3 regions of the Arthrobacter sp. 'calajunan' genome follow, and region 2 is predicted to be linked to each of the others. Evidence: riboswitches for the same ligand, from Rfam matches in the RefSeq annotation. Region 2 holds a riboswitch; each other region holds the start of a gene.

Region 1 (10,612 bases), on a different contig from region 2:
GCTGTGCCGGCGGCCTGCCGGCCCCGGAGAAGAATCCACGAACGCAATCCACTTCGTTTGTCTTCCCGCCAGCGCATCACGACGCAGCTCCTAACGCGCGCCGGCGAGCGCGTCCCCGGCCACCGGCGCCGGCAGGCCCAGATTGCCGCGCAGCGTGCGGTGCTCGTAGGCGGTGCGGAAGCGTCCGCGGCGCTGCAGCTCGGGGATCACCAGCTCGACGAAATCCGCCAAGCCGTCGGGCAGGCTCGGCGGCATCAGGTTGAAGCCGTCAGCCGCCCCGGTATCCAGCCAGAGCTCGATCTCGTCGGCGATCATCTCCGGCGTTCCGACCAAGGTGCAGTGCCCTCCCCCGGCCGCCAGCAGCCCGAGCAGCTCGCGCACCGTCGGCTGGTGGATCTCGATCAACCGCAGGATCGTCGCGTAGCGTCCGGCCGGGCCGGTGAAGTCTGCGGCGGAGGGAAGTACGGGCACCGGTGCATCCAGCTCCCAGGCGCTGGTGTCCTGGTGCACGAATACCGCCAGCTGGGCCAGGGCCTGCTCGACGGGCAGCAGGTCGTTGAGCCTGCGCTGCTTGTCCTTGGCCTCCTCCAGGGTGCGGCCCACGTAGGCGACCAGCCCCGGCATGATGGCCAGGGCCTGCGGATCGCGCCCGGCCGCTGCGGCCCGGGAACGCACGTCCTGCGCGTAGTCCAGCGCCATCCGCCGGTCGGCGGCCACCGCGTAGATCGCCTCGGCATGGACCGCCGCGAGCTCGCGCCCCTGGGCGGAGGCCCCGGCCTGGAAGAGGACCGGGGCGCCCTGCGGCCCGTCGGGAATGTTCAGCGGCCCGCGCACCCCGAAGTGCTCGCCTGCATGGTCGATGCGCGAGAGCTTTTTCGGGTCGGTGAACACGCCTGCGCGGTCGGCCCGCACCGCAGCCGACGGGTAGGAACCGAACAGCCCTCGCAGCACCGTGATGAACTCGTTGGCGCGGCCGTAGCGGTAGGCATGGTCGCCCAGCGTTTCACGCCCGTGGTTCTGCGCCTCGGAGTCCCACATGCTGGTGACCACATTGGCCCCGGCCCGGCCTCCGGAAAGCCGGTCCAGGCTGGCCAGCATGCGGGCGGCATGGAACGGGGTGTAGAAGCTGGAGGACACCGTGCAGACCAGACCGATCCGGCTGGTGTGCTGGCTCAGCGCCGACAACAGCGTGAACGGTTCGAAGAACCAGGTCGGTCCGGCCGCCGCGGCCTCCGGGGAGACGGCCTGGCCGTCGGCCAGGAACACCGCGTCCAGCAGGCCGCGTTCGGCCAGCTGCGCCAGTTCCACGTAGTACGCGGTCTCGCCCAGCCGCTCGGCCGGGGAATCCGGCGCCCGCCAGGCCGCCTGGTGGTGCCCCGCGCCGTAGATGAACAGGTTGAACCGGGCCTGCTTCCTCGATGCGCTCATCCCTTGACCAGGCCGCCGTCGACGATCAGGTTCTGTCCGGTCACCCCGCGCGAGAGCGGCGAGGCGAAGAACAGCACCGCGTCGGCGAGCTCGGCCGGCGAGGTCACCCGGCGCAGCGGGGTACCGGAGGCGATCAGGTCGAAGACCTCTTCAGGAGTGGCGGCCGAGGCATCCGTGGTGCGCAGCAGGCCCCCGGAAACCATGTTGACGTTGATGCCTTCCGGGCCCAGGTCGTCCGCGAAGGTGCGGGTCAGCGAGAGCAGCGCCGCCTTGGTGGCGGTGTAGTCGTGGTACGGAACCACTGGGTGCTGGAACAGATTCGTACCGATGTTGACGATGCGCCCAAACCCTGTCTGGCGCATGCCCGGAAGCACTGCCTGGATCGCGGCGACGGGTGCGAGCACGGAGCCGGCGAACTGGGCCGTGAGCTCTTCGGCGGACAGCTCGTCTGCCTTGGAACGGGCATCTGCGTTGAAGGAGAAATCCACCAGCGCGTTGTTGACCAAGGTGGTGATCGGGCGGCCGAAGTGCTCGGCCGCGGCGGCGGCCAGGTCCTTCAGCCCGGCGGCGTCGCGCACGTCGGCCTGCAATGCCAGCGCCTGTCCGGGGAATGCGGCGGCAAGTTCCTCGGCCGCCTGCGACGAGCTGCGGTAGTTGACGACGACCTTCGCCCCGGCGTCCAGAAAAGCGGCGCTGATGGCCGCGCCCAGCCCGCGGGCGCCGCCGGTGACCAGCACCAGTTGTTCCTTGAGCGGCAGTGCGGTGGTGGAAGAAGCTGCGGTGTCGGTTGCTGCGTGTGCGTTCATGGTGCTCGAACTCCTTGAAGATGTGTCAAGGCGAACGGGACCCCGGCGTAGATGCGTGGCATCGAGGTATCCAGGACATTCCCTTCGCCAGTGCTAACTGGATCAGGTTCGACGGGTTTTATCTCAGCCGCATGGCGGCACCCCGTGTCACTACGTCCCATTAGTACCACAAGCCGTCCGGGACGGCCGAACACGTGTCTTCGCCGGGTGTTTCCGGAGCTACTGGATGACCTGGACTTCAAAACCCGCCGGAGCCGAGAGCTCCGGGATCAGCTCGATGACCAGATTCTCGATATTTTTCTCGTCAAGTTCGACTTCCACGACGTTTGCTTCTGTCGAGCATTGGACGACTTTTTGCTTCAGGGCGCTCTGCCCATCCCTGACGCGTAGGTCGATCTGGCCCACGCCTGAACAACTGAACTTGATCAAATAGGGACCCGGTAAGCCATCTGTTTCCAAGGAGAGTTCTTCCGGCGCAAGGGTTCCGCCTTGCTGGTACAGAAAGCGTGCGGCGTTCCATGCAACCAACCCTTGATATCCGCGCTGCTCGATTTCGCCCTGCCAGAATCCTATGCCGTCCATAGCGGTAGGGTCTGAGGATATTCCGACCATCGCCAGATACATCAGCGGCGGGTAGTGCAGTGCAACTTCTTGGCGGTGGGCGATCTCCTCAGGCGACGATTCCTCGACGGGTTGCTGGAATTGGAGGGTGTTTGACTGTTGCCTGGGCGATTCGCGATCTAGCGGGCCGAGCTGGGACACCGGAGTTGTGCAGGACGTGAGCGCAAGAATTACAGCTCCGAGCAGAGGCAGCATTTTCTTCATTCGCTCACTTGCCATCATTTTGGTACAGGTTGAGTTCGTAGGATCCGATGGTTTCGGGATCACCGGAAACCAAAATGCTGTAGCTCTCGGCGGATGGACCGATTTCAAACTCGCCGTGGGTGGTTGCTGCGGGGACCTCGCAGGTCAATGGGATCTCGACCGATGGCTCCATGCCAATTTCCGGAAAATCTACGTTGATGAAAACCTGCACGGCCGCGCGCCCAACACCCCAGCAACCAAATTCAACCTTGTAATCACCCGCTTCTTCCGCGGTGCCGCTCATGGATGTCGAATCGTTGATAACCTCTTGCTCGCCATTTTCGCCTATAAAGGTCGTGGATCGGAAAAATCCCGAAAGTCCCATGGCAAATTCGTCCACATCATCACGCGTATCAAGGTCGCCGAAGATCGGGGTAGCTCGCAGAACCTGTGTTTGCAGCTCTGAGAAAATCGGAACACCTTCTTGGTAATACTTCGCGTAGGGATCGTCACCGTGTTGTTCCGCTTCCCAGGCCGAGTCATACCCGCCGAGATCTTGCTGTTCCACGGGTTTAAGCTTGGATACGGGTGTCGTACAGGCACTGAGCAGCAGTACGCCGGCCAGCAGTGGATACAGAAACTTCTTCACAGCAACATCCCGATGGTCATTCAAATCAGCATCATGCTGACCATATTTCGTCTACCGAAAGAAAACAATACTTGTCACAGCGGATTATGGCGGCAAAATGGTAACTTTTTCAATTCAGCCTGCCAACTTCCGAGAAGAGAATCACAGCAAGACACCTGGAGCGAATCAGAGTTTCGTCGGTGCAGGCACATAGAGTCGAATGCTGGGACCGCGGATTGCAGTCCCGCCGCATATTCAAGGAGAAGTACCACCGCATGCGACTGCTGCGCCGCACCCTGTCCCTAGTTCTCGTCGCATCCACCCTCGGACTGGTTTCCTGCTCATCGCTGGCTTCCACGGATTTCACCGGGACAAACGGCGCCCAGGCCGCGACCCCGACAGCCGATCAGCAGGCGACGTATGCCACGTCCCTGAACCAATTGGAAGACATCGCCATCAAGGGTCGCGCACCGAAGACCGGCTACTCTCGCGAGCAATTCAGCAACGGATGGAAAGATACCGACAACAACGGCTGCGATGCGCGCAACGATATCCTCGCTCGCGATCTGGACAATGTTGAATACAAACCGGCCCGGGTCGACTGCGTGGTATTGAGCGGAACTTTCCATGACCCCTACACGGGCAAGACGATCAATTTCGAGCGCGGCCAAACCACAAGTTCCGCCGTACAGATCGACCATGTCGTCGCGCTGTCGGACGCCTGGCAGAAGGGCGCCCAGAAATGGAGCAAGGATGAGCGCCTCCAGTTCGCCAACGATCCGTTGAATCTCCTCGCCTCGGACGGACCCACAAACGCCGCCAAGGGCGACAAGGACGCGGCAACATGGCTGCCACCAAACAAGGACTTCCGCTGCGAATACGTGTCGCGGCAGACCCAGGTCAAGGCCAAGTACGGTGCATGGATGACACAAGCCGAGCATGATTCCATCAAGAAGATCCTGACGTCCTGCGTTTAGCAGAAGATCTTCGGAAACCGTTCTCAACCCACAGATTGAGCGTTTCCCAGTAAATTACCACTTTGGGCGTATGTTCAACCGGCTGGATTTATGGCATCATTGATGTTATTCCAGCCGATAGCGAATTGTTTTCGCGATTATTTGGCGAAAATCGACAATTCAAGGGTGCACGATGAAGTCACGGTTGCTCGGCGTAGTACTGCTGCTGGCCAGCGTCTGCATTTTCGTGCTCGCGCTGGACAACTCCCAACGCTCTCTGGCAACCACCTGCTGGGTCACTTCAACCCTGATGTTCATTGCGGCAGCCATGCTGCTCCTCAGCGGCATCGTCGGATCTTCCTCGGTGACCGCCGGAGATCCACGACGCAAGCGCCAGCGCTAAAGCCTCCGACTCTTTTTCACCGCATGCCCTGCCGCATCGGCAGGGCATGCGGCATTTCCAGTGATGCAACCCACCGAACAGGACTCTTGCTGCACAAAAAGATCTGTTTTATACGTGAAATTTACGTTCAAGCATCGACAGGTTCACCTTCATGGGATAAACATGAGAGAAGTCACACGCTTAACTCTGAGGAGAATCTATGCCTGCGCTCAGGCGGATCAAGAACATTTCGCTGACTTCCCTGGCTACCGCATCCTTGGTTGCGGCCGGTTGCGCGGTAGCCCAGGCCGCAACGGTGGCAGAGCCAGCTGCCGAAACTTTCACCCTGGACATCTTGGACATCAATGATTTCCACGGGCGCATCGCTCCCAACAGCGACTCTGCCGGCGCAGCAGTCCTGGCAGGAGCAGTCGACGAACTGCGCGCGCAAAACCCGAACACCTTGTTCGTCTCAGCTGGCGACAACATCGGCGCCTCGACCTTCGCTTCGGCCTCGCAGGACGACAACCCGACCATTGACGCGTTGGCCGCGGGCGGGCTCGATGTTTCCGCGGTAGGCAACCACGAATTCGACAAGGGATTCGACGATCTCAGTGGCCGCGACAGGCGCGTCATCAACCGCTACGCCACTGCGTCGGGGCAGGAAGGTGAAGATTTCGCCCTTGGAGCAAATGTGTATGAAAAGGGCACCAAGATCCCAGCCCTGCGCGAATACGCGATTCGGGAAGTCAATGGCATCAACGTCGGTTTCATCGGAACCGTGACCGAAGATGTCCCGTCATTAGTCACTCCCACAGGTATCAAGGACCTGGCGTTCGGCAACGAGCTCGAAGCGGTCAACCGCGTCGCCAAGCAGCTTTCCGACGGCGACACGACCAACGGCGAAGCATCTGTCATTGTCGCGTTGACCCACAACGGCTCGGAAAGTACCACCTGCGAAGCTATCGCCGCAGAGAAAACCACCTACGGCGAGCTGGTCCGTGGTGCCAGCGAGCAAGTGGACGCCATTGTGTCCGGCCACACCCACCAGGGGTACAAGTGCGATAACATCGCAGGGCCCACGGGCACTAAACGTCCGGTCATCCAAGCCCACCAGTACGGCACAACCCTGGGCAAGATCTCCCTCGTGGTCGACCGAACCAGCGGTGAAGTGACCAGCTTCTCGACTGGGCTCTTGCCACTGGCAACTGAGGACGAGGCCGGCGACTGGAAGCCAAACTACACCGCGAACGCAACAGTACAAAACATCGTGAAGAAGGCGGTGGCGGATTCCGAAGAAGTCGGCAACGTGAAGGTCGGAGAAATTTCCGCCGATATCCTGCGCGGTGGCAAGAAACCGGGATCCGACCGCGGTGTGGAATCCACGCTGGGCAACACTGTAGCAGACATCCACTTGTGGGCCACCTCGAATGAGGACTTCGCCGGAACTCCGGCGCAGATTGCCTTCATGAACCCGGGTGGCCTGCGCGCAGACCTGGTGTATGCGAAGGCCCCGAAGGTTCCTAGCGACAAGGACGGCCAAGTTTCCTACAAGGAAGCCGCCGATGTGCAACCGTTCGCCAACACGCTGATCACCTTCGAAATGACCGGTGCGCAGGTACGCGAGGCGCTGGAACAACAGTGGCAGCCGGAGGGCTCCGAGCGGTCCAAGCTGCATCTGGGCATCTCCGAGGGTCTGTCCTACACCTACGTCGAGGACGCACCTCGCGGGGAGCACATCAAGGACATCACCTTCAACGGCGAACCGCTGGACGAAGCCGCCACCTTCCAGGTTGCAGCAAATGCGTTTTTGGCCGCTGGCGGCGACAACTTCGCGGCCTTCGCCGAGGGCACGAACCACGCCGACTCCGGGCAGATCGACCTGGAGGCCACCGTGAACTACTTCAAGTCCCACGACGTCGTCGACCCGGCCCCGCTGGGCCGCGCGATGGTCGCAGGCACCGACTGGGCCCAGATCGAGCTTTCCGCCACCGAGGCGGAAGCCGGCCAGGACATCGAGGTCACCATCACCGGGCTGGAGGAAGGCGCTCAGATCACCGCGTCGGCCTTCGGAGGCGAGCTGGAGATCACCGACATTCCGGCGGCCGATGCGCAGGGAAGCACCACGTTCACCCTGCCGATCGCCGAAGATACCGAGGCCGGCGACTACGAGCTGCTGATCTCGCAGGTGCAGCGCGAAAGCATCTCCACCACGTTCACCGTGGTGGCCGCCGAGCCGCCGGCCAGCCCGACGCCTTCGGAAAGCGCATCGCCCACTGCAAGCCCGTCCCCGACACAGACTCCTGACGAGTCGGGCGAGCCGACCAGCTCGGCCACGCCGACAGCTTCGGCCACCCCGACGGACAACGGCAACCAGAATGACCGTGATGACCTGGCGCAGACTGGTTTCAGCGCATCCTGGATCGGCATGGCAGCCGGGGGCATCGTCCTGCTGGGCATCCTCCTGTTGCTGGTACGCCGCTTCGGAAACAAGAACAGCCACTAGGCTGATCGCCGCACCAGCTGCGTAGAGCGAAGGCGCGGACCCCTGACGGGGTCCGCGCCTTCAACGCTTAATGAGTGAATTAGTCGATGACCAGTTCGCCCATGGCGTCCCAGTCCTCGCCGTCGACCTTGCGGGAGACGATCTTCGGGGTGGTTACCAGCAGCGGGCGCATGGACTCCAGGCCGGCTGCGAAGTGTGCGGAGTTGACGTGGGCGCCAGCGGCTTCGTCATCGCGGAATGCCTCGACGAGCACGAACTCGTTGGGATCCTCGACGCTGATCGACCAGTCAAACCACAGGTTGCCTTCTTCGGCGCGGGTGGCCTTGGTGAACTCGGCAACGTGGTCCATGAAGCTGTCGGTGAATTCTGGCTTTACCTGATATTTAACAACGATGAAGTACATGCTTCCAGTCTATTGATCCACCGGCGTTTTGGGCCCTTCAGCACATGTATTCTTGGTCCCTTTGGCGAAACCGTGGTCCACAGGTCCCGGCCAGAACCTTCTCCGGAGGCTGGCAAGAAGGCATGAGGCAGATAGGGGCTTAAGTGGTCGGGCCGGCCTCGTCCTTCATCCAGAACGGAGAATAGTGGTATCCGTCCGGGTCGTCGAACTGCCGCTGGTACATGAACGGATAGTCATCGGTGTCGCCGATTTTTCCTCCTGCGGCTCCAGCTCGCTCGACCAGCTCGTCGACCGCTTCGCGGCTGCCCAGGTCGAATGACACCGTGACCTTCGAGGGCGTATCGGGCCCGCCGATAAGTTCTTCCACGCCTCCGACACTCGCATACATTTCACGGCTGCCGAGCATGACATACTGATCAGCCGAGATCGCAAAACAGGCGACCTCGTCGCTGGACATCTCGGAGTTCAGCGTCCAACCGAGGGCTGTGTAGAACGCAGTGGCCCGCTCGACGCTCTGGACGGGGCACGTAATGAACAGGCTCATGAATCCATGGTTCTCATTCGACGATGCGCTGTCAATGCCCCGCGTCGGCTCGCCTCAAGCATCCGCGAAGGCTCCGGTCCCCGACCTGGACTCAGGCCCCAGATTCCCGGAAGCAGGACCATGCGCCGCAGGCCCGGTGCCTTGGATAGAGGCGTCCGGCCCGGGCGATGCCGAAAGCAGGAGCCGCTTGTTTCTATTTGCAGGTAGCAGCCTGGGCAAATATAGGTAGTGAATGATTGAGCCGTATATTGAATTCCAAATTCATCCTGACAAGACTGAATTTAGGATGGCGCTTGCAACCATCCATTGTTGCCGGGGCGGCGCAAATAATCCCCCAAGTTATTTGTGCGGCAGCGAGGCTCTCCACTTACCCCCAATACGGTGGAGAGCCGCCCCTCCCGATACTTTTTGCCTTGCCGGCTTGGCCGGCATTCACCAGGAACGGCGGATGACTTCCTTGTCCCGGTTCGGCATTCCGTCGACGACCAGATCATAGGAGTCCTCGATGAGCTCGCGCATGGTTTGCTCGTCCAGCCCCATTCGCACCGAATTCCAGTGCTTCTTGTTCATGTGATATCCCGGGGTGATCTCCGGGTGCTCGCTTCGCTGCTGGTCAGCCAGCGCGGGTTCGCATTTCAGGTTCAGCAGCAGTTCGCCGTGCAGGTGCATGATCAAGGCAAACAGCTTGCCGTTCTCCCGGTCCCTGCCGGCGACCTTGAAGACTGTCGTTTCCGGCCCGAACGGATGGTCTTCATAGGCGCGGGGCATCTGCAGGCACAAGGCCCGCCAGGCATTTTCCGTGCGTTCCTTGTCGCTATGCGACGATCCATTGCCCGACATTGTGAGCTCCCCGGTTCCCTCAACGATCCACGTTTCGGAGCCAACGGTATCAGCCTGAATCGGCTTCGTGCTGGGCTATCGGCGCCCCGACGATACCGGGTCGCTAAATACGCGGAAATTCGATCATGGGGCAGGTGTCCATGACGACGTCCAAGCCGGCAGCAGCTGCCCTCTGTGCCGCGCTCTGGTCTATCACCCCTAGTTGAAGCCAGATTGCCCGCGCGCCGACGGCAATTGCCTGGTCGACGACGTCGCCGACTTTCTGCGAATTGACGAAGCAGTTCACCACGTCGATCGTGCCCGGGATCTCCGCCAGCTTCTCGTAACCGCTCCGGCCGAATACCGACTCCCCGGTGAGCGACACCGGAATGATTTCCATGCCCAGCGAGTCCTGGAGGAAGCGTGCGACCGAAGGCGCAACGCGCCGCGGATTGTTGGTCAAGCCGACAACTGCCCAGCGGCCTCGATTTGTCAGCAATCGCCGGATGACTGCGGGATCGTTTACGTGGTTGGTGCCCATGTGCGCAACGATACCGCCGTTGCCGGTGAAAGTCTGCGGATCAGGAAATGGCAGGCAGATCCCCTCCCAGTTGCATCTGCCTGCCAAGCTCTGTTGCTAGCCCTGGTACTGCAGGCTGGCCTCGGAATTTGCGGCCGAGTATTCGGTGAAGGCGCCGCGGTACTGGGCTGCCGGATGGTTTGCCGGGAGCTTGTCCCCGCGTCCGAAGACCTTTTGCCGCAGGCTTCCCGGCGCATACTCGCTCTGCGCCAGGCCGCGGTGGCGCAGCTCCGGAAGGACGCCTTCGATGAAGTTGTCGTACGAGCCGGGCAGCACGTGGTTCATGATGTTCAGCCCATCGATCCCGGCATCCTGCCAGCGCTCCAGCTCGTCGACGATCTGTTCCGGGGTGCCCACGATCTGCTGGGCCTTGGCCCGGTAGTTCGCCAGGTCGCGCAGGGTTGGATTGCGTCCCGGGGTCGAGGCCAGTACCGCTTCCAGCACGCCCTGGGCGCCTTCGGTCTTCACCGCGCCCAGTGGAGTGTCCAAGTCCAGCCCGCCGAGGTCGACGCCGATGCCTCCCCCAATATGGGCAACGATGGCCTCCAGGTCTAGATACTGGTCGTATTCCGCTTCCAGGGCCTTGGCCTCTGCTTCGGTGGAACCGACCACGAAGGAGAGCCCTGCGAAGACCTTGATATCCGTGCGGGTGCGGCCGGCGGCTTCGAGGTTGCCGATCAGCTGGGCGTTTTTCTTGGCCACGTATTCCGGGTGCGGCGCAAACAGGAACGTCGCCTCCGCATGGGTGGCGGCGAA
Region 2 (10,612 bases):
TCGACCGCGGTAAGTGCGGCTTCGCTGTAGCCCAGCGAGGCCCTCATGGGGCAGACGACACTTCCCGATCCGCAACGTGCGGTGGAAACGACGTAACACAAGCACCGTACCTGCATTCAGGGACTGTCGGTGCAACTCTGCTCACGCGGGATGCGGCATCGTGCGGGGAAGCCTGCGCCACAACGTGAATTCACCTAGCCGGAGCGTGGAAGCAGTGCACGGGAACTTGAAGCATCAGCCGAAGGACCCCCGAAGTTGCTCCCTTTTTTCCAGTGTTTGGAACAGTCTTCTCCAAATCGTTAGAATTCAAACGCTTGATTTATCCATCCGGGCCAAGATAATTCAATAATGGCCAGGTGACCGACCGTCCAAGACGCCATGCAGAGTACCTACTTGGGAAGGAACTGACATGACAAACAAACGATGGGGTCGTGCCCTGGGCATGGCGATGGCGGTGGGACTCTCGGCAGGACTGGGCTTAGCCTCTCCTGCCAATTCAGCACCTCCGCAAACCAGGGAAAATGCCACATTAGGCGCATCTACGATGCAAATGGCTGCGAAGAACACCTACGACCAAACGAGCAAGGCCGAACGCAAACGTGTCGACGGGATCAAGACACCGCGACCGAAATGGTTCAACTGCAAGGAGCTGGCTTTTGGCGCCCAATGCACGACGGTGAACTTGCCCTTGGATTATGACAAGCCGCGCGGGGCCACCACCGAGGTCGCGTTGCTGCGTATCAAGGCGACAAACCAGTCGAAGCGCATTGGAACCCTGTTTGTGAATCCCGGCGGACCGGGTGGTTCAGGGATTCAGATTGCCGCAGCGGCCCCTGAGTTCCTTTCTCCAAGTGTCCTTGAGCGTTTCGACATCGTCGGGTTTGATCCACGCGGCACGAACTTCAGCGACAACGTGCGTTGCTGGAAGAATTTCGGCGCCCAGAGCGAAGCCTTGGAAGCAATGTACGTCCCCTATCCGGTCACATCCAAGGAAATACGTGCCTATGTGAATTCCTCCAAGGCCTTCGGCAAGGCTTGCTCCACGACCGGCAAACCCCTCTCCACGTCGATGTCCACCGCGGAGGTCGCACGTGACATGGATGTCTTGCGTCGCATGGTAGGCGACAAGCAGCTGAGCTACCTGGGTTTCTCTTATGGCAGCTACCTTGGCACTGTCTATGCAAACATGTTCCCCGACCGGGTCCGCGCGGTGGCCATCGACGGAGTACTCGATCCGGTGGCCTGGGCCGGAACCTTAGCCAACATGTGGATGCCGCAGACCCAACGCATCAAATCAGGCGAAGGCGCCGAAAAGGCCATGCGCGGCATTCTGAGCCGCTGTAAGACCGCCGGTCCGGAGTACTGCATGCTGGCTGAACAAGGGGATCCGCAGAAGCTCTATCGCGAGATCATGGCCGAGTTGAAGCGCTCCCCCTTGGTGTTCTCAGATCCCGAGTACCCTGACTTCGACTATTCCGTTACCGCGGCGATGATGTGGTCGATCCTGCTTGACTACCTGTATGACCCGCAGGGATCCTCCATGGTGGACTCCGAGCTGACCTATACCTTGCTGGCGCTTCAGGACCGTGCCGCCTCGAACGGAACCACGTTCCCGACGTCGGCTGGCAAGGCCAAGGCTCCGACCAAGGCCAAGATGAAGGTGGCCCATAAGGCGCTGGCCCAAAGCCTGCGTGCGATCGAGGCCGAGCAAAATGCCGCGGCGAAGGACATCGCCGGCAAGGCCGCAGCCACCGGTTTCGCCTTCCCGTATGACAATTCCTTCGAGGCTTTCCAGGCCGTGCTGTGCACCGACTCGCGCAACCCGGCCAAGGCCGAAAACTGGGCCCGCTACGCGGAGAACGCAGGCAGGAGCGCTCCGGGATTCGGTCAGCTGTGGACCTGGAGCTCAGCTCCGTGCGCCAGCACCACTTGGAAGGCCAAGGACGAGGACACCTACAGGGGACCGTTCACCAAACGAACCGTGAACCCGATGCTGGTGGTTGGAAACTTCTATGACCCGGCCACGAACTACGCCGGGGCCCAAAAAGTCTCGAAGTTGATGCCCAAGGCCCGGCTTCTGAGCAGCAACAGTTGGGGCCACACTGCGTACGGTACCTCGAAGTGTGTCACCAATGCCATGGACCGCTACCTGCTCACCGTGCAGTTGCCTGCCACCGGAACGCTCTGCACCGGAGACGCGCAACCGTTCACCGAAAAATTGGAGGACCTGAACAGCCAACGCCGCAAGGCCGCTCCGGAACGCCAGCTGCCTCCGGTGGTGCCACCGCTTCCAGGCGCACTTCCACGAAGCTGAGTAGCAAATAGGCCGAAGAGTATGGGCGGTGGAACCGGGCTTCCGGTTCTACCGCCCATACGGTTGTCAACCCCGAAATCCTGCTTCGCGCACAGAGCACCGACGCAGTAAGCTAAGGTGGCTCGCCAGTGCTTTGGCGTCCGCGATGCCGTCCATGACAGCCGCATCTGGCTTGCTGCATGGATATGGCCAGCGGTAATTTCTGGCAGCCTGCTTGAGGGCCGGCGCGCATCGGGCCATCTCGGAACCCATGCGATGGCCAATCCCATCCCAGAGCCGATCAAGCGTGTTTGCAGCTCATCACCACTCGCGCTGGAGCCTCCCGCGGTCATCGCGGGAGGCTCCTATGGTGAGCCCGGCCAATGGGTGCACGAAAGGCGGGCGAGGGAATCAAGGAAAAGACATCCAGCATCCAGAGCGCCCAGGCATGGTGCGCCGGAGCCATTGCTATTGCAGCGTGGCGGTCAGACGTGCCACGTTGTCGATCCAGCGCTGCATGCGCGGACGGCGTCGCCACTGGGCCAGAGTGATCTCCGAGGAGATCTCCAGGTAGTCGTTCTGCACCTTGTTCACTGCATCGACCATTTCTTGCCCAAGCAGCATGACCGAGATTTCCATGTTCAGGCTGAACGAGCGCATGTCCATGTTGGAGGATCCGACCACCGCGACCTCGTTGTCCACGGTGAAGCACTTGGTGTGCAGCACCATCGGCGCCGGGTAGCGGTGGATCCGCACCCCGGCTTCCAGCAGCTGCTGGTAGTAGGACTGCTGCGCGTGGTGCACCAGGAACTGGTCCCCCTCCTCGCAGACGAACAGGTGCACTTCCACCCCGCGTTGGGCGGCGGTGGTGATGGCGTAGAGCAACGAGTCGTCCGGCACGAAGTAGGGGCTGGTGATCATCAGCCGTTCGGAGGCGGAATAGATCAGGGTGTTGAACAGGCGCAGGTTGTTCTCCCCGCCGAAACCGGGGCCGCTGGGCAGCAGCTGGGCCAGCGTGCTGCCGGGCCGGTCGTCGTAGGGCAGCGGGTGCCTGGCCTCGGTGATGTCCATCAGCACCTCTTGGCCGTCATCCTCCTGCCACCAGTCGGTGGCGAAGGTGACATCCAGGCTGCGCACCAGCGGGCCTTCCACGCGGAGCATCATCTCCACCCATTCGCGCCCCACCTTGTGCGCGGATTCGCGCTTGTAGCCGGGCTCGATGAGGTTCTGGCTTCCGGTGAACGCGACTTCGCCGTCGACCACCAGGATCTTGCGGTGGTTGCGCAGGTCCGGGCGGCGCCAGCGCCGGCCGATCAGGTCGATGGGCAGCATTGGGCGCCAGATGATGCCGGAGCTTTTCAGGCGCTTCTTGAAGTTGCGGTAGCCTTTCACGCGCAGCGTGCCCAGATGGTCGAAGAGCAGGCGCACATTGACCCCGCGCTGCACGGCCGCTTCCAGGGAATCCAGCACCGGATCCACGTAGTCCGGGTCGTCGCCCATGATGTAGAACTGGATGTGCACGTAGCGCTTGGCCTTGTCGATCTCCTCGCGCATGGCTTCCAGCGAGCCGCGGTAGTCGGAGAGCACCTGCACGGTGTTCCCGCCTTCCAGCGGCATGGCGCCGAGGTTGCGGTTGAGGATGACCGCCGATTCGACCCATTCCTCCGTGGAGTGGAATTCCTCGGGCAGCTGCATGTGGGCCGTGCCGCGCATGATCTCGTCGTGCGCCCGCTTCTGCTTCTCCAGCCGGCGGCGCGAGAGCCTCGGGTTGGCGAACAGCCAGTAGGCGACCAGGCCGACCACCGGGAGGAAGAAGATGGCCAGCAGCCAGGCCATGGCCGTGGTGGGACGCCGGTTTCCGGGGACGATGCCGATCATGAAGTAGCGCACCACCAGCTCGGCCGCGACAAGGATGCTCCACACAACGCCGCCGATCTGCAGCATCACTTCGTTACTCGGCCACATCGCGGCACCCCCTCACGTCAGCGCCCGTGGGCGTCTGCGGCGTGTGCGCCGCATCCCGCAGTTAGAGAAGCGGGAAAAACATCTTTGCCTAGCCTATCGAATCCCCTGCCTCTTCTCGGAATGCAGTCCAAGATGAGCCTCCGCAGGGGCTTCGCGCGCGGGCTTGGCGGGAAATTCGATAACCTTGGAGAATGAGTTCTCTTGTATTCCTCGATCCGGCCTATCCCGCCGGACGCCTTGCCGACATCAACGCGCCCCAGCTCCCGGTCACCTTGCAGGGCGTGAACCGCGGCGACGGGGTCTTCGAGTCGATGCTGTACACCCAGCAGGCAGTCCGCAAGATCGAGGCACACCTGGCTCGCCTGGCGGTCTCCGCCGAGGCCTCCGACCTGCCGATCCCGGACGAGCGCAGCTGGCGTGCAGCGGTCGACACCGCTGTCGCCGACTTCGACGCCACCGGCGGCGCCGAGGAAGCAGTAGTCAAGCTGGTGGCCATGCGCGGCGAACTGGACCAGGACCCGGCCGTGTGCTGGGTGACCGTCACCCCCGCCCCGCGCGTGGGCATGGAGCAGCGGGAAACCGGCGTGGATGTGCTCTTCCTGGACCGCGGCTACGATTCGAAGCTCGCCGAACGCGCACCGTGGCTGCTGATGGGCGCCAAGACCCTGTCCTACGCGGTGAACATGGCGGCGCTGCGCTACGCCCGCAAGCACGGCGCCCACGAGGTCATCTTCACCTCCGCCGACGGCGTAGTGCTCGAAGCACCCACCGCCACCGTGCTGCTGGCCCAGCGCGACGGGGAAACTCGCCGCCTGCTGACCCCGATGCTGGAAACCGGCATCCTGCCCGGCACCACCCAGAGCGCCATCTTCGACGCCGCGCAGCAGGACGGCTGGGAGCTGGGCTACGGCCCGCTGCGCCCGGAGGACCTGTACCAGGCCGACGGCGTGTGGCTGGTGTCCTCGGTCCGCCTGCTCACCCCGGTGCGCACCCTGGATGCCAAGCCGATCCGGATGGACGCCGAGCTGCACGAACAGCTGTCCGCCCTGGCGGATTCGATCCGCTAGCCCCGGCTACCAGATCAGGTTGTAGGTCCCGGCCCAGATAGCGGCCGCGATGGCCGCGGCGCCCAGCAGGACGCCGGCGGCCAGCACCGCACCGTCGCTCCGGGTGAAGGTGGCGGTGCGGATCCAGGTGCGCTGCCCGGTGCCGAAGCCCTTGGCCTCCATGGTGGTGGCCAGGCGCCCGGCCCGGCGGATCGCCTGCACCAGCAGCGCCAGTAGCTGGCCGAGCTTCGCACCCACGCGCTGGCGCACGGTGCCCAGGTTGCCGATGCCGCGGGCCCGCCGCGCCAGGGTCAGCGTGGTGAATTCCTCCACCATCAAGCCCAGCAGGCGCATGCCCGCCAAGGCACCGAGCACAAAACGGTGCGGCACCTTCAGCTGCTGGGACAGCGCGCCGCCCAGGTCGCTGGGGTTCGTGGTGGACAGCAGCAGCACCATCGGCACCGCCATGGCCAATGCGCGCAGCCCCGTGGCGACGCCTCCGGCCACCGAGCCCTCGGTGATGTCGAAGATCCCCAGATCCAGCAGCACCCGTCCCGAATCCTGGCCCACCAGGGCGATGCCCCAGGCCGCCAGGACGCCGGCCGCCAGCAGCGGCCAGCCGCGGCGGAAGAACCCGCCGATGCCCAGCCCCGCCAGCGGCAGCATCAGCAGCGTGGCCGCGATGACCACCGCCGCCGAAACCCAGTCCACCGTGCTGATCAGCGGCAAAGTGGCCCCGGCGATCGCGCCGAACTTGGCCAGCGGATTGATCTTCGCCAGCCAGCTGTCCCCCACCGGGGCGTCCAGCATCGGCCCCGACGAGGTCCTCGCGGCGGCCACCTCGGCCGGCGCCAGCACCAGCTCGTCGGCCCCCAGCGCCGCGGCGAAATGCTCGTCATGGGTCACCGCGATGATCGCGGTGGATTCGGCGAGTTCCTCGATGAGCAGTTGCGCCAGCTCGCGCCAGGTGTTCGCGTCCTGCCCGAAGGTCGGCTCGTCAAGGATCACCACGTCCGGCGAGGCGGCCAGCACTGTGGCCACCGACAACCGGCGCTTCTCCCCTCCGGAAAGCGTGAACGGGTTGGCTTCGGCCAAGTCCTGCAGGCCAAGCCGCTCCAGCAACTCCTGCACCCGGGCCTCGACCTGCCGCGGATCGTACTTCTGCTCCTCGGCCGCGCCGTGCCTGGCGCGCAGCGGCGCGAAAGCCAGCTCCTCGCGCACGGACTGGGTGACGAACTGGTGCTCGGGTTCCTGGAACACCGAGCCGATGCGGGCGACCAGCGCTCCGGCCTTCCAGCTGAACGGCGAGGGCGGCAACCCGTCGGCCAGCTGGGGGCTGGCGGCGAACTGGCCTGACACAGGTTGCAGCAGCCCGCCCAGGGTCAGTGCCAGCGTGGACTTCCCTGCCCCGTTCTCCCCGCGGATCACCAGGGCCCTGCCGCCGGTGACCTCGAAGCTGGCCGGGGCGGTGCGCACAGCATGCTCGCCCCGCGCGCAAACCAGCTCCTCGGCGTGCAGCATCGGGGCGCCGCCGGCCCTCGGCGCCGGCGAGGTCTGCGGAACATAGCCCGGAATCCAGACCCCTGCCTGCGCCAATTCGGCGCGCACCGCCGCGTCCCCGGCCAGCGCCTCGGGGTGCAGGTCGTGGGCGATCCCCCCGCCGGGGGCCAGCACCAGCACCCGATCCACCTGCCGGGCCCACGCCTCCAGCCGGTGCTCCACCACGATCAGCGTCGCCCCGGTGGACTCCACGGCGCCGATCACTGCATCGCGCAACGGCGGGATGCTGCCCGGGTCGATATTCGCGGTCGGCTCGTCAAGCAGCATCAGCCCGGGGCGCATGGCCAGGATCCCGGCCAGGGCCAGGCGCTGCTTCTGCCCGCCGGACAGTTCCTGCGTGCGATGTTCGTAGCCCAGTGCGCCGAGCCCCACGGCGTCAAGCGCCTGCGGGATCCGCTCGCGGATCTCCTGCGGGTCGACGCCCAGGTTCTCGGCGCCGAAGGCGACGTCGTCACCCACCCGGCTCTGCACCACCTGGGTTTCCGGATCCTGCTGCATCAGGCCCACCGGGAAGCTGCGCGCGAACGCGTCCTGCCCGCCGACCAGCAGCTCGCCGGTGGGACCGGCGTCCTGGTCGACTTCGAGCACGCCGGCCAGCGCATGCAAGAAGGTGGATTTGCCGGCCCCCGAGGGGCCCAGCAGGAGCACCTTCTGACCTGCAGGGATCTGCACGTCAAGTCCGGCGATGGCCGGGCGGTCGCGCTCGGCATGCTGCCAGGTGAAGCCGCGCGCGCTGATCTCCACACCCTGCCGGGTCAGCGGGGCCGTACGCCCGTTGGCGGCGGCGCTCATTTGCGCACCGCAAGCGCCGGTTCCAGGTGCGCGCGGCGGCTGGCGAGGTTGCTCAGCGCGCCGGTGCGGGCCAGCGCCCGGGTAATCCACCAGGACAGCAGGCCGGCGACGACCAGGCCAGACACGGCGGTGGCTCCCACGTGGAACAGCTTCATGAACTCGGTGTATTCGGCCACGCTGCCCACGACGTAGGCTTCGCTGAGGCCGGCAAACAGGCCCGAGCCCAGGCCTGCAAGCAACGCCACCGGCAGGTTCCAGCGACGGTAGCGGAACAGCGCGAACACCAGCTCGGCGCCCAGGCCCTGGACCAGGCCGGAAATCAGCACCGGCATGCCCCAGTGCGTGCCCAGCAGCGCCTCGACCACGGCGGCCAGCACCTCGCAGAACAGTGCGGCGCCGGGCTTGCGGATGATCAGCGCGCCGAGCACCGCCGGGAACAGCCACAGGCCGGTAAGCAGGGCAGTGCCGGGTGGGAAGGCGGTGAAGGCCAGCGAGAACAGGCCGTAGCTCGCGGACCAGGCCCAGAAGACCACGCCGGAAGCGACGGCGATGACCGAGGCGATGACGATATCGACTACGCGCCAGGTGCTGCGCTGCGTCGTGCGGGTTGTGCTCATGAGGTGTCCTCCTTGATCAGGAGGGGGGATGAACGGAATCGGGGCGCTGTCCAGCGCCGGTCCGCATCCGAGATGCTCGACTTCCTTCGCCGGTACTAACCGGAGCAGGTTCGAGGGTCTGCGATCTATCGCACTCTCAGCGCCTTTCGCCGCGAACGGCTTGACGCTCCCCTGTCGGAATAATTACTGCCCACCCACCATACCGCAGGTAAGCTGGCAACGGAACGATAAGTCACAACGTTGAACGTGAGGTCCACATGAACGCAGTACAAAAGCTCATCGCAACCGGCATTTCCCTGGGTGCGGGCTTCCTCGGCAGCAAGCTGGTCGATCAGGTCTGGAAGGGTTTCACCGGCAACACCGCCCCGCGCAAGGGCAGCGAGGAAGCCGCCGAGGCTTCCATGCGCCAGGCGCTGGGCTTCGCCGTGTTCTCCGCCGTGGTCGCAGCGGTCATCCAAGTGCTGGCTGATCGCGGCACCACCAAGGCCATCGCCAAGTTCACCAAGTAGCACTCCAGCGCAACAGCAGCGGGGCATTGCCTGCTCAGGGAATGGCCCGCTGCTGTTGGTTGAAGTTATTTCGCGTCCGGCCCGGTCTCCTGCGGATCAATTTCCGGCACGGTCCCGGTGTGCGGGGCGGAGGTCACCTTCTCCACGACCTGGCGCAGCTCGTCGGAGTACAGGGTCTCCTTGGCCGCGTGCTTGGTGCGGTAGCCGGCGCGGCCGATCATGTGCGCAGACACCGGGGCGGTCAGCAGCTGCATCGCCCAGGCAAGGACGAGGACCGGGATGACGGTCCAGCTGCGCAGGTGGATGGCCAGTCCGGCGAAGATCAGCAGGAAGCCCAGCACCTGGGGTTTGGTGGCCGCATGCATGCGGGTGAGCATGTCGGGAAAGGTCAGCAGGCCGATGCCGGCAATCAGGGACATCAGGCAGCCCAGAATCAGCAGCACGGCGACGAGGATGTCGAGGAAAAGGTCCATTACGCGTTCCTCTGATCCGAGACATAGCGCGAGACGGTCACCGAGCCGATGAACCCGATGGTGCAGGCGGCGACCACGAACAGCACGTAGTCGGTGTGCCTGTTCAACGCCATCTCCAGGCACAGGGCCGCGGAGATGATCAGCAGCATGACATCCAGGGCCAGCACCCGGTCGAGGATTGAGGGGCCTTTCGCCACACGGACCAGGCAGGCGATGGCGCCCAGCCCGAGCAGGCTGCCGCAGATCCAGACGACAACTTCGATCATGGCTTCTCCTTTGTCCTTCTCACGCGGGGGCTGCATTCGTTCTTGATGGCTTCGTACTCGTCCTGGCTGCCGATGGCCATGATCAGGCGGCGTTCGATGTCGCGGATGTTCTCCCGCGCCTTCGCGACCTCCTGGGCCGAGTCGACGTCGATGTAGTGCAGATACAGGGTCGAGGAGCTGCGGTCCACGTCGAGCACGAAGGACCCGGGAATCAGCGTCAGCACATGGCCCACGGTCATCACGATCAGGTCCGAGTCGGTGCGCAGCGGCACCGCGATCACCGAGCTGCGCGTCTTCTTCCCGCGCACCACCGCCAGCCAGGCGACGTGGACGCTGGCGGCGACGACCTGGCCCAGGAACCATCCGAACAGCTTGACGCAGTACCAGAGGTTCAGCCGCCCGGAGAGCACCACCGGCGGCAGCGGGAACAGGTTCACGATGACCAGCGCGATGACGGCGCCAAAGATCAGGTTGCCCGGGGAGAAGTCCTGCCAGAGCGCTCCCCAGACGAAAACCAGCAGGAGCAGCAGCGGCCACTCCTGCTTGAGCGTGGCGCGGTGGCGGACGCCGGCGGTGTCCAGCGCGTCGTCGATGCGCTGGTCGCGCGGGGCCAGGTTCTTGTTCGGCATGTTGTCCCTCCGCTCAGTAACTCAGGATGGCGTTGATGTACGGTTCGTGGGCGATCAGCTGCGCCGCCACTCGCTGGCAGAACTCGAAGATCGGCCCGGCGAACACCGTCAGCGCGATGCCCGCCACCACCAGCGAGCCGGTGGCGTAGCGCATGCCCCAGGGCAGCGCCTCGGATTCGAGTTCGCGGGCCAGCTTCAGGCCCAGGTGCGGCGCCTGGGCGCCGCCGGCGGCGGTCTGGTCCGCGACCTTCGCCGCCTCGTCCACCAGGTCCGGGTTGGGGATCTCGGCGTCCGCCGCGCGGCGCCAGAACATGCGGGCCCACACGCGGATGATCGCCAGCAGGGTCAGCAGGCTGGTCAGCAGGCCGGCGGCGATGACCACCCAGGTCAACGCGTCTGCATCCTGCGCGGCCGCATGCAGCAGCCCGAACTTACCCAGGAAGCCGGAGAACGGCGGGATGC
Region 3 (10,612 bases), on a different contig from region 2:
CTGTCCCTGGGCCAGCGCGATCAGGTAGCCGGCGACCAGCCCCACCAGGATGGACAGGCGCCCCAGCAGGCCCTTGAACACAACGGTGGCCAGCACCGTGGCGATCACTGTCAGGAACGTGGTGGCCGGGAACTTCTGCATGGGTTCCAAGGTGGCGCCGGCCAGGTTCAGGCCGATCAGCGCGACGATGGTGCCCATGACCACCGGCGGCATCAGCGCGTGGATCCAGCCGGTGCCGGTCTTCTGTACCACCAGGCCCACCAGGAACAGCAGCGCGCCGGTCATCACGATGCCGCCCAGCGCCGCGGACATGTCGTGGGCCTTGGTGGTCGCGACCACCGGGGCGATCAGCGCGAAGGAGGAGCCCAGGTAGCTGGGCACCTTGTTCCTGGTGATCAGCAGGAAGAGGATGGTCGCCACGCCCGTGAAGAGCAGGGTCGTGGTGACCGGGAACCCGGTGATCGTGGGAACCAGGATGCTGGAGCCGAACATGGCCAGGATGTGCTGCGTGCCGATGGAGATCGTCTGCGGCCAATGCAGCCGCTCATCCGGGGCAACAACCTCACCGGGGGTGATGGTCTTGCCGTTGCCGTGAATGCTCCAACTCATGCAGTCCTCCAGACTCTGCGGCCCCAACGCGTTTTAGGCCGTAGAGAATTCTACGCTCTCGGCATGGGCCTGCGCGAAAAAGGCCAGCTCGTGCTCGCTGGAACGCAGGAACGCCTGGCGCATCCGCTCGCGCTGCGCCGGGTCCGCCAGTTTCCATGCGGCGCGCACCATCCCGATGGCCTGCGCGGTGGATTCGTCGAACTCCTCCGAGGCGTAGGTCTGAAGCCAGTCGCCGTAGGGGTGGCCTTCGTAGTTGGCCGCCGCAAGCCGCTTGCCGATGTCCTGGTACAGCCAGTAGCACGGCAGGATCGCGGCGATCAGCTCCGGGTAGCTGGAATTGCAGGAGGACAGGTGGTTCACGTAGTTCAGCGTGGTGGCCGACGGGTTCGCCAGTCCTTCCACCAGGTGGCTGCGGTGCAGCTGCAGCTCGCCCTCCAGGATTTCCCCGGCGCCCTTGGCCCAGAAGCGCTGGGAATCCAGCTCAGGGGCCAGCGCGCTGGCCTGCGCCAGCACCTGCGCGTAGCGCTGCAGGTACAGGGCGTCCTGCGCCAGGTAGTATTCGAACTTCTCGCGCTCCAGGCTGCCGTCGGCCAGCTGCACGATGAACTCCAGCTCGTCAATGCCCGCGCGCAGCGGTGCGATGTCCTCCCACCAGGCGGCCATCGGATCCGCGGCGCCGAAGAAGTCGACGAAGTGGTGCACCGGCCCGTGCCCGGAGCCCACCTGCAGCTCGTCAGCGGCGCCGATGGCGCGCAACAGGTAGCCCTTGGCCTGTTCCAGCGCGGTCGCCCAGTCGCCGGTGGCGGCGAAGCGGGTGGCCAGCGCGCTGGACAGGGTGCAGCCGGTGCCATGGGTGTTTTTGGTAGCCAGGCGCGGGGAGCTGAACTCGGCCAGCACCCCGGCGGCGGAGACCAGCGCATCGGGGCACTGCGCCCCGGCCAGGTGCCCGCCCTTGGCCAGCACCAGCACGTCGTGGGCGGAGGCCAGACGCCGGGCCTGCTCCAGCACGAGCTCCCAGTCCTGCGCGGCGGCTTCGCCGAGCAGCGCGCCGAGCTCGGCGGTGTTCGGGGTGATCACGGTGGCGCGGGCCAGCAGCGGGTGCAGCGCGGCGGCGTCCTCCAGCAGGGCATCGCCGCTGGTGGCCACCATGACCGGGTCCAGCACCACCGGGGCGTTGACGGTATCCAGCCAGGCGGCGACAGCGCCGATGATCTCCTGGTTTGCCAGCATGCCGATCTTCACCGCGTCGATGCGCACATCCGCGCTGAGCGTTTCAAGCTGCGCGGTGACGAAATCCCCGTCGATGGCCTGCACTCCGCTGACCCCGCGGGTGTTCTGCGCGGTCAGCGCCGTGATCACTGCCATGCCGTAGCCGCCGTTGGCGGCAATGGCCTTCAGATCGGCCTGGATGCCGGCGCCGCCGGACGGGTCGGAGCCCGCGATGGAAAGGATGTTCACTTGGCCGCCTCCCAGGCGGAAACCAGCTGGGCGCTGGCGCTGCGCGGATCATCTGCCTGGCAGACTGGGCGCACCACGGCCATCCCGGCGCCGCCGCCGGCGCGGATGGCCGCGGCGTCATCGGCGGTCACCGCGCCGATGGCCACGCAGGGCAGCGCGGTCCAGCCGGTGCGTTCCGCGAAGCCGTCCAGGCCCAGCGGGGTGGGGTGGTCCTTCTTGGTCGGGGTGGCGCGCACCGCGCCAACACCCAGGTAGTCGATGAACTCGGCATCCAGGTTGGCCTGGGCGATCTGCTCCCGCGTGGAGGCGCTGAGCCCGATGATGCCCTCGCCGATCAGCTGGCGGGCCAGGGACACCGGCACGTCCTTCTGCCCGATGTGGATGCCGGCCACCGCGGCCCCGGCGGCGCGGGCCGCCAGGAATACGTCGATGCGGTCGTTGACCAGCAGCTGCGCCTTGCCCTCGGTCAGCTTTGCGGCCGCAAGCGTCAGCTCGAAGAACTCGCGGGCGCTTTCCTCCTTGGCGCGCAGCTGGATCCACTGGATCCCGCCGGCCACGGCTGCCTCGATCACCTCAAGGGTGCTATGCGGGCTGCAGCTGGCGGTGTTGGCCACCAGGTAGGCTCCGAGATCACGCATAGGTCTTTTCCTCACAGTTCAGGGTCTCAAGTGCGGCGGGCTCAACGGCCGCCAGGGAATCGAGGAAGGCCACGGCAAAACTGCCCGGCCCGGAGCTGGCGGCCAGCGCCTTTTCGGCGGCCAGGCCGTAGTAACCATGGGCCGCCACGGCGGCTTCGAACGGGTCCTCATGCACCGCGAGCATGCCCGCGCACACCGCACCCAGGGCGCAGCCTCCGCCGGTGATGCGGGTCAGGCCGATGCCGTTGGTGTGCACCAGCACGGTGCGCTGCGCGTCGATGATGGCGTCCGCCTCGCCGGAGATCGCGACCACCGAACCGTATTTCACTGCCAGCTCACGCCCGGCGGCGGTGGCTTCCTGCACGCTGTCCAGCGAATCCACACCTCGGCCGGAGGACTCCCAGCCGGCCAGCGCCATGATTTCCGAGGCGTTGCCGCGGATCAGCGTGGGGCGGCGGGCGACGATGCGCCGGGCGAATTCCGTGCGGACCGGCAACGCTCCGACGGCCACCGGATCCAGCACCCAGGGGGTGCCTGCGGCGCTCGCCGACTCGACAGCTTCTTCCATGGCGCGCAGCTGCTCGGTGGTGGGCGTGCCCAGGTTGACCAGCACGGCCGAGGCGGCCGCGGCGAACGGCCTGGCTTCCCCGGGCAGGTCAGTCATGGCCGGGGCCGCGCCGGAAGCCAGCAGTACATTGGCGGTGAAGTTGGTAACCACGGTGTTTGTCAGGCAGAACACCAAGGGGGATTGTTCCCGGTAATTGCGGGCAACAATAGGCAGAGTCATGCGACATCCCTCCGCTAGCTTGACCTAGTTCAGGTTCAACGGGTCTCATCTCAGTCGGCTTCTCCGACACCCCGTGTCACTGATCCCGAGGGTACGCAGATATCTGCGCAAGGACAAATCCTTAACGCCGTTGGAAGTCGGCCGGCCCATGCCGGCCGCTAGAGCCTCGGATCTTCGTAGCCCCTGCCGCGATCGATATTCTTCCGCGCTTCCCGAAGTGCCCTGGAGATTTCCGGGTCAGATCCTTCGAGGTCGTCGGCTCGTCGGTCGAGACTGCGCATGGCGCCTATGGCAAACGGCAGCGCGCAAAGTATGACCAAAACGCAGACGATCAAAATCGAAACCGGATCCACAGGTTATCCATTCCAAGCATTGCGGTGAGCTTAGGCTGAGCCTACAAAGAGGGGCGGACACCGTCAACCGAATCCCGGTTGCTCGGGAAATGATGCGGTGGTGACAGGGTTACCGAGCTATCGCGTCCTCCGCGCAACCAGCGCCTTGACCGTCGCCGCGTCCACCCCCAGCTCCGCGGCCAGTGCCCAGACCCTGTCCACTGCCTCGACCAGGTGCTCGTCCAGCGCTGGCTGCCCTGGCAGCTCATTGACCACGGTGCCCGCCCGGCGACGCGAGGAGATCAGTCCTTCGGCCTCCAGTTCCTTGTAGGCGCGGGCCACGGTGCCGGCGGCCACACCCAGATCGGCGGCCAGCGCGCGCACCGTGGGCAGCCTGCTCCCGGCGGCCAGTTCGCCCAGCGAAATCAGCGAAGCCACCTGGGCGCGGATCTGTTCATAGGGCGGCAGCGCCGAGTCCAGGTCAACGGTGATCTGGGCGCTCATCGGCGGCCCGCGTCACTGGTCTCCGGCCGCATCGAACCTTGCGGGCGCGGAAGCGCCAGCACCGCCGGCGCACAGAAGACCAGCAGACCGAACAGGGAGAAGTCGGCGAACAACTGGTATCCCATCATTGGCATGGCCACGAACGCGCCGGCGACTACGCGCAGCGAGCGGAATTCAAGCACCTGCCGATACCAGATTTCCACCTCTGCTCCCACCTGCCAGGGGATCGCCACGGAGCGGACGAGCAGGACGAATCCTGCATGCGCGGCAAGCAGTGCCGCGGCCAGCCCGGCAATGATCCACCGGTTCGGCGCGACAAATCCCCACAGCAGATCCAGCGGAGGGAAGAGCAGGAAGTACAGGCCGGCCGCCATCAGGAGTCCGGCAACGACATAGGTCCACAGCGGCAGCCGTGCGGCGGGTTTGGGCATTCGCGCGGCCGCGCGGGTCTTGATCGCCATGTACGCCAGGTAGGCGGCGTTGACCAGTAGGTAGAACAGCGTCGCGCCCGCGAGGAGGGCCAGGATGGCGGTGGCGCGTTCGGCGGTCGGCATCTCCTGCGTCTCGGAGCTCGGCAGCATTGGCCATCCGACGGCGACCAGCAGGATGGCAGCCATGGCGCTCAGATACTGCACCGCGAACAGCTGCTCGCGCAGCCGGGTGAAGGCGCTGGAGACGGCCGGCCGCAGGGATTCGAAGTTCACCGGCGGGCGCCAGAAGAACATGACGACGGTGATGGCCAGGGCGATGTAGTTGGCGGTCTGGTCCCACCGGCCCGCGAGGTCGTTCATCCGTTCCCAGTACTCGATGCCTTCGCCACCCATGGATTTGTCGGCGTCATCGGAGATCCACCGTGCCTTGAAGTGCAGGGCTTCGCCGGCGAGGCCGGCCAGGAGCACCGTCACCGTGCGGTAGAGGCGATTGAGCCAGGTGATGCGCAGCAGCCGGTTGTCGTGCTCGCTGATGCCGTCCAGCGGCTTGCGCCGCAGGATGAGGATGGTGGCGGCGAAGGCGGCGACCAGCAGGAGGACCAGGCTCAGTGCCAGATAGGGCAGGACCTCTGCGGCCGAACGCAACCCGTCCTGGGCATCGGCGGTCATGTAGTAGCCGTCGCCGTCGTCCTCGATGACCTCCGGCGTGGGGGCGAAGCCCGTGACGTCGCGGACGCTGTAAATCGCCAGCATGCCGGCGGCGAAGGTTGCCGCCATGATTCCGACCAGGGACTTGGGCACCAGCCCGGACAAGGTCCGAGGCTGCAGCGAGGCCGTGCGCTTCGGCCGGAGCTTGTGGGGCCAGGTGAACTGCCCTGCGATGTAGATGAAGGCGACCCACAGCGCCGGGGTCGCGGCCGCCCCGATGGCCTCGGGAATGCGAAGCGGCGATTCGTCGTAGTACGGGATTGCCGCGAGGGTGCTGAACCAGTCGGCCGACGTGCTGGCGAAAAATCCGATGAGCGCGCACCAGAAGGCGTGCCGGCGGGCCAGAGCCAGCCGGTCTCCGCCCTCCTTGGACGCGAGGTTGCGCAGGATCACGTAGATGACCAAGGCCGCAATCGCGAAGCTGTCGAACTGTGAAGTCAACGAATTATTCATTGGTCCCGCCTTTCGAAAAGAATGTACCAACTAGTTGATACAAAATAAAGGTGGTCGCAATCAGGTCAAGTCCAGCCCGTTGACGTAGTCTCGACTCATGGGTCTGTTTACTTCCACTCCGCTGCCCGATCCCGTCGGCGACTTCGCGCCGCCCGTGGATGAGCATCCGTCGAAAATCGCCGCCACGCTGGCGAACCTGCGCCACTCCGCCGATACCCGCATCACCCACCCGCGCCGTTTCCGCGTCCAGCAGCTGCGCGCGCTGGAGAAGATGCTCGAAGAGCACCTGGACGACTTCCTCGCCGCGCTGAACGAGGACCTAGGCAAGGGCGCCACCGAAGCGAAGTTCTCCGAGGTGGACGTGGTCCGCGCGGAGATCGACTTCGCTCTGCGCCACTTGGCCGAATGGATGGACCACACCAACGTCAAGGTGCCGCTGGCGCTGCAGCCGGCCATGGCCAAGGTCGAGCCCCGCCCGCTGGGCCTGGTGCTGATCATCGGCCCGTGGAATTACCCGCTGCAGCTCATGCTCGCCCCGCTGGTCGCCGCCATCGCCGCCGGCAATGCCGCGGTGCTGAAGCCTTCGGAGATCGCCCCGGCGACCTCCGGGGCGCTGGCCAAGTTCCTGCCGCTGTACCTGGACAACCGCGTGTTCGCCGTCATCGAGGGCGGTGTGGACACTGCCACCGAGCTGCTGGCCGCGCGCTGGGACCACATCTTCTTCACCGGAGGCGAGAAGGTCGCCAAGGTGGTCGCCGCCGCAGCCGCCAAGCACCTGACCCCCACGACCCTGGAGCTGGGCGGCAAGTCCCCGGCAGTGGTCGACAACCAGCTGCCGGCCACCGCCAAGCGCCTGGCCTACGCGAAGTTCATGAACGCGGGCCAGACCTGCGTGGCCCCGGACTACGTGCTGACCATCGGCGACTCGGCGCCGCTGATCGAGCGCCTGGGCCAGACCATCCACAGCTTCTACGGCAAGGACCCGTTGACGCACCCGGACTTCGGGCGCATCGCCAGCCACCGCCATTTCCAGCGCCTGCTGGACATGTTCGAGCAGGGCGAGGTGGTGCACGGCGGGCAGTACGACGAGCAGACCCTGCGCATCACGCCGACCATCATGCGCAATGTCGACCTCGAAGGCACGCTGATGCAGGAGGAGATCTTCGGCCCGATCCTGCCGGTGATCGAAGTGGCCACCTTCGAGGAGGCCCTGGAATTCATCGCTGCGCGGCCCACCCCGCTGGCCGCCTACCTGATGAGCGAAAGCCCGCGGCTGCAGTCGATCTTCTCCGACCGGGTGCGTGCCGGCGCGATCGTGCACAACGCGCCGCTGGCCCAGATGATCGTTCCGTCCCTGCCGTTCGGCGGCGTCGGGGCCAGCGGAATGGGCTCCTACCACGGCAAGCACGGCTTCGACCGTCTTTCGCAAATGCGCTCGGAACTGAGCAAAACTACGGTGGTCGATACTCTGAGCGCGATATATCCTCCATATTCTTGGGCTAAGCGAAAGATTATTGATCGCTTACTGTAGCGCGGTTCATAGCTTTTGAACTCGCCGGGGTGCTTGGATTGAAAGGTTGGATTTTTCTATGCACCAGGAGCTGTAACGCATGAGTGAGCCCGCACCGTCCCAAGACGGTCTGAAGCGTGGTCTCAAGGCCCGTCACCTGCAGATGATTGCAATTGGCGGATCGATCGGAACCGGACTGTTCGTCGCCTCCGGCGGAGCCATCGCCGACGCGGGCCCCGGGGGAGCGCTCATTGCCTACGGCCTGATCGGCCTCATGGTGCTGCTGCTGATGCAGTCGCTGGGCGAAATGAGCGCGCGGCTCCCGGTCGCCGGCTCCTTCCAGACCTATGCCACTGTCTTCGTGAACCGGCATTTCGGCTTTGCCATTGGTTGGAACTACTGGTTCAACTGGGCGATCACCGTCGCCGCCGAGCTGGTCGCCGCGGGCATCATCATGTCCTACTGGTTCCCCAATTCCCCGAGCTGGATCTGGGCGGCGCTCTTCCTGGCGCTGCTCACCGGCCTGAACGCCCTGTCCGCCAAGGCCTTTGGCGAGGGCGAGTACTGGCTGGCGATGATCAAGGTCGTCACCGTGATCGTGTTCCTGATCTGTGGTGTGGCGATGATCTTCGGCATCATCGGCGGAACCTCGCCCGGCTTCAGCAACTGGACCGAAGGCGAGGCGCCGATCGTCGGCGGCTGGCTGTCCATCGTCTCGGTCTTCATGATCGCCGGCTTCTCCTTCCAGGGCACCGAGCTGATCGGCGTGGCAGCCGGCGAGGCGGAGAACCCCAAGCGCGACATCCCGAAGGCCATCAAGGCGATCTTCTGGCGCATCATGCTGTTCTACATCGGCGCGATCTTCGTGATCGGCATGCTGATCCCGTACCTGGATCCCTCGCTGCTCTCCTCCGAGGCATCCGACATTGCGACCTCGCCGTTCACCCTGGTCTTCGAGCGCGCCGGCATCGCTTTCGCCGCGGCGCTGATGAACGCAGTGATCCTCTCCGCCATCCTGTCCGCGGGCAACTCAGGGCTATATGCCTCTGCGCGCATGCTTTATTCGATGGCGCTGGACGGCAAGGCGCCGAAGATCTTCGGGCGGCTGAACCGCCGCGGCGTGCCGATGCCCGCCATGCTGCTGACCGCTTCGGTGGGCCTGTTCGGCTTCCTGACGGCCATCATCGGGCAGGGCGCAGCCTACACCTGGCTGCTGAACGTCTCAGGCCTGTCGGGATTCATCGCCTGGGTGGGCATCGCGGTCTGCCACTACCAGTTCCGCAAGCAGTACATCGCCAGCGGCCAGGACCTGGCCAAGCTGCCCTACAAGGCGCCGCTGTTCCCGCTGGGCCCGATCCTGGCGTTCGTGATCCTCATCGTGGTCATCGCCGGCCAGAACTACCAGGCGGTCATCGAGGGCAACCTGCTGCAGGTGGTCTCCTCCTACATCGGCCTGCCGATCTTCCTGCTGCTGTGGCTGGGCCACTGGCTGGCTACCCGCAAGCAGCCAGCCGTGAAGATCGACCCCTGGACCGCAAAGCTGCACTAGGCGTTCAGCGCCGCATCCACGATCACCCGGGCCTCTGCCAGCACCTGCTGCAGATGCTCGGGTGATTTTGTCGATTCCGCGTAGATCTTGTAGATATCCTCGGTGCCCGACGGGCGCGCCGCGAACCAGGCGTGCTCGCTGGAGACCTTCAGCCCGCCGATCGCGAAGCCGGAGGCCTGCGTGGCCTTGGCGGTGATCGGGTCGCCGGCCAGCTCGGTGGCGCTGACCATACCCGGGTTCAGCTTGCCCAGCACCGCCTTCTGCTCGCGGCCGGCCGGGGCGTCGAAGCGGTCGTAGAAGCTGCCGCCGTGGCGGGCGACCAGCTCGGCGTGGATCTGGCTGGGGCTCTTGCCTGTCACCGCGCGGATCTCGCTGGCCAGCAGAGCCAGCATCAGCCCGTCCTTGTCGGTGCTGAAGGCACGGCCTGCGAAGTCAAGGAAGCTGGCGCCTGCCGACTCCTCGCCGCAGAAGCCCACCTGGCCGGAGGCCAGCGGCTCCACGAAGTACTTGAAGCCCACCGGGACCTCCAGCAGCTCGCGCCCGTGGGCGGCGACCACGCGGTCGATCAGCACCGAGGAGACCAGCGTCTTGCCGACCTTTGCGTCGGCGGGCCATTGCGGGCGGTGGGTGAGCAGGTAGTCGATGGCCACTGCCAGGAAGTGGTTCGGGTTCATCAGCCCGGCGTCCGGGGTGACGATGCCGTGGCGGTCCGCGTCAGCGTCGTTGCCGGTGGAGATGTCGTACTTCTCGCGGTTGGCCACCAGCGAGGCCATGGCGTGGGCGGAGGAGCAGTCCATGCGGATCTTGCCGTCCTTGTCCAGCGTCATGAAGCCGAAGCGCGGATCCACGGTCTCGTTCACGACGCTCAGGTTCAGCCCGTAGCGCCGTCCGATCTCGCCCCAGTAGTGCGCCGAGGCGCCGCCCAGCGGATCGGCGCCGATCGAGATGCCGGAGTCCGCGATGGCCTTGAAGTCGATGACCTGCGCCAGGTCCGCGATGTACAGCTCGCGGAAGTCGAATCGCTGCGCGTCCGGGGTGCCGCGCTTGATCTGCCCGCCACCGGCCAGCAGCTCGTTGGCGCGGGCGGCGATGGGGCCGGTGATCTCGGATTCGGCCGGGCCGCCGTGCGGCGGGTTGTACTTGATGCCGCCGTCGGCCGGGGGATTGTGCGAGGGGGTGATGATCAGCCCGTCCGCCTGCGCGCCGCCGCGCGCGTTGTGCACCAGGATGGCGTGGCTCAGCGCCGGGGTGGGGGTCAGCCCGTCCTCGGCCAGCACCGTGACGCCGTTGCCCGCCAGCACCTCCAGTGCGGTGCGGTAGGCCGGTTCGGAGAGCGCATGGCTGTCCTTGCCCACGTACATCGGGCCGGTGATGCCGGCGGCGGTGCGGTAGTCCACGACGGCCTGGGTGATCGCGGCGATGTGCGCTTCGTTGAAGGTGCCGTTCAGCGAGCTGCCGCGGTGGCCGGAGGTGCCGAAGACGACCGCCTGGTCGGGGTTCGCGCTGGAGGGCACGATGCCCGTGTAGGCGTCGAGGACCGCCTTGAGGTCGATCAGGTCGGTTTCCTGCGCCGGCTGGCCGGCTCGTTCGTGTGCCACTGCGTGTATCTCCTAGTTGGTGCGATGTCCGCGGG

What was found. A riboswitch is a leader RNA that binds a small molecule or an ion and turns the genes downstream of it on or off. The one in region 2 is predicted to bind thiamine pyrophosphate.
Region 1: linked by a shared signal. The riboswitch ahead of RF641_RS12500 (3-oxoacyl-ACP reductase) and the one ahead of RF641_RS13260 (ECF transporter S component) in region 2 are both predicted to bind thiamine pyrophosphate.
Region 3: linked by a shared signal. The riboswitch ahead of thiM (hydroxyethylthiazole kinase) and the one ahead of RF641_RS13260 (ECF transporter S component) in region 2 are both predicted to bind thiamine pyrophosphate.

Annotation. Positions count from the first base shown of each region.
Region 1 is NZ_JBKZDY010000007.1:121,705-132,316, reverse strand. It holds gene RF641_RS12505 (LLM class flavin-dependent oxidoreductase) at 91-1,428, opposite strand; gene RF641_RS12500 (3-oxoacyl-ACP reductase) at 1,425-2,234, opposite strand; TPP riboswitch at 2,296-2,389, opposite strand; gene RF641_RS12495 (hypothetical protein) at 2,454-3,059, opposite strand; gene RF641_RS12490 (hypothetical protein) at 3,064-3,687, opposite strand; gene RF641_RS12485 (HNH endonuclease family protein) at 3,942-4,643, shown strand; gene RF641_RS12480 (hypothetical protein) at 4,816-5,025, shown strand; gene RF641_RS12475 (5'-nucleotidase C-terminal domain-containing protein) at 5,225-7,510, shown strand; gene RF641_RS12470 (putative quinol monooxygenase) at 7,590-7,913, opposite strand; gene RF641_RS12465 (VOC family protein) at 8,053-8,457, opposite strand; gene RF641_RS12460 (MmcQ/YjbR family DNA-binding protein) at 8,890-9,297, opposite strand; gene RF641_RS12455 (CoA-binding protein) at 9,401-9,817, opposite strand; gene RF641_RS12450 (NtaA/DmoA family FMN-dependent monooxygenase) at 9,914-10,612, opposite strand, start outside.
Region 2 is NZ_JBKZDY010000008.1:82,129-92,740, reverse strand. It holds gene RF641_RS13280 (alpha/beta hydrolase) at 443-2,314, shown strand; gene cls (cardiolipin synthase) at 2,762-4,258, opposite strand; gene RF641_RS13270 (aminodeoxychorismate lyase) at 4,450-5,325, shown strand; gene RF641_RS13265 (ATP-binding cassette domain-containing protein) at 5,332-7,656, opposite strand; gene RF641_RS13260 (ECF transporter S component) at 7,653-8,273, opposite strand; TPP riboswitch at 8,338-8,456, opposite strand; gene RF641_RS13255 (DUF4235 domain-containing protein) at 8,531-8,782, shown strand; gene mnhG (monovalent cation/H(+) antiporter subunit G) at 8,848-9,255, opposite strand; gene RF641_RS13245 (monovalent cation/H+ antiporter complex subunit F) at 9,255-9,521, opposite strand; gene RF641_RS13240 (Na+/H+ antiporter subunit E) at 9,518-10,150, opposite strand; gene RF641_RS13235 (Na+/H+ antiporter subunit D) at 10,164-10,612, opposite strand, start outside.
Region 3 is NZ_JBKZDY010000009.1:9,076-19,687, reverse strand. It holds gene RF641_RS13750 (uracil-xanthine permease family protein) at 1-609, opposite strand, end outside; gene thiD (bifunctional hydroxymethylpyrimidine kinase/phosphomethylpyrimidine kinase) at 643-2,067, opposite strand; gene thiE (thiamine phosphate synthase) at 2,064-2,705, opposite strand; gene thiM (hydroxyethylthiazole kinase) at 2,698-3,492, opposite strand; TPP riboswitch at 3,482-3,576, opposite strand; gene RF641_RS13730 (GntR family transcriptional regulator) at 3,963-4,328, opposite strand; gene RF641_RS13725 (hypothetical protein) at 4,325-5,920, opposite strand; gene RF641_RS13720 (aldehyde dehydrogenase family protein) at 6,018-7,451, shown strand; gene RF641_RS13715 (amino acid permease) at 7,531-8,979, shown strand; gene pgm (phosphoglucomutase (alpha-D-glucose-1,6-bisphosphate-dependent)) at 8,976-10,577, opposite strand.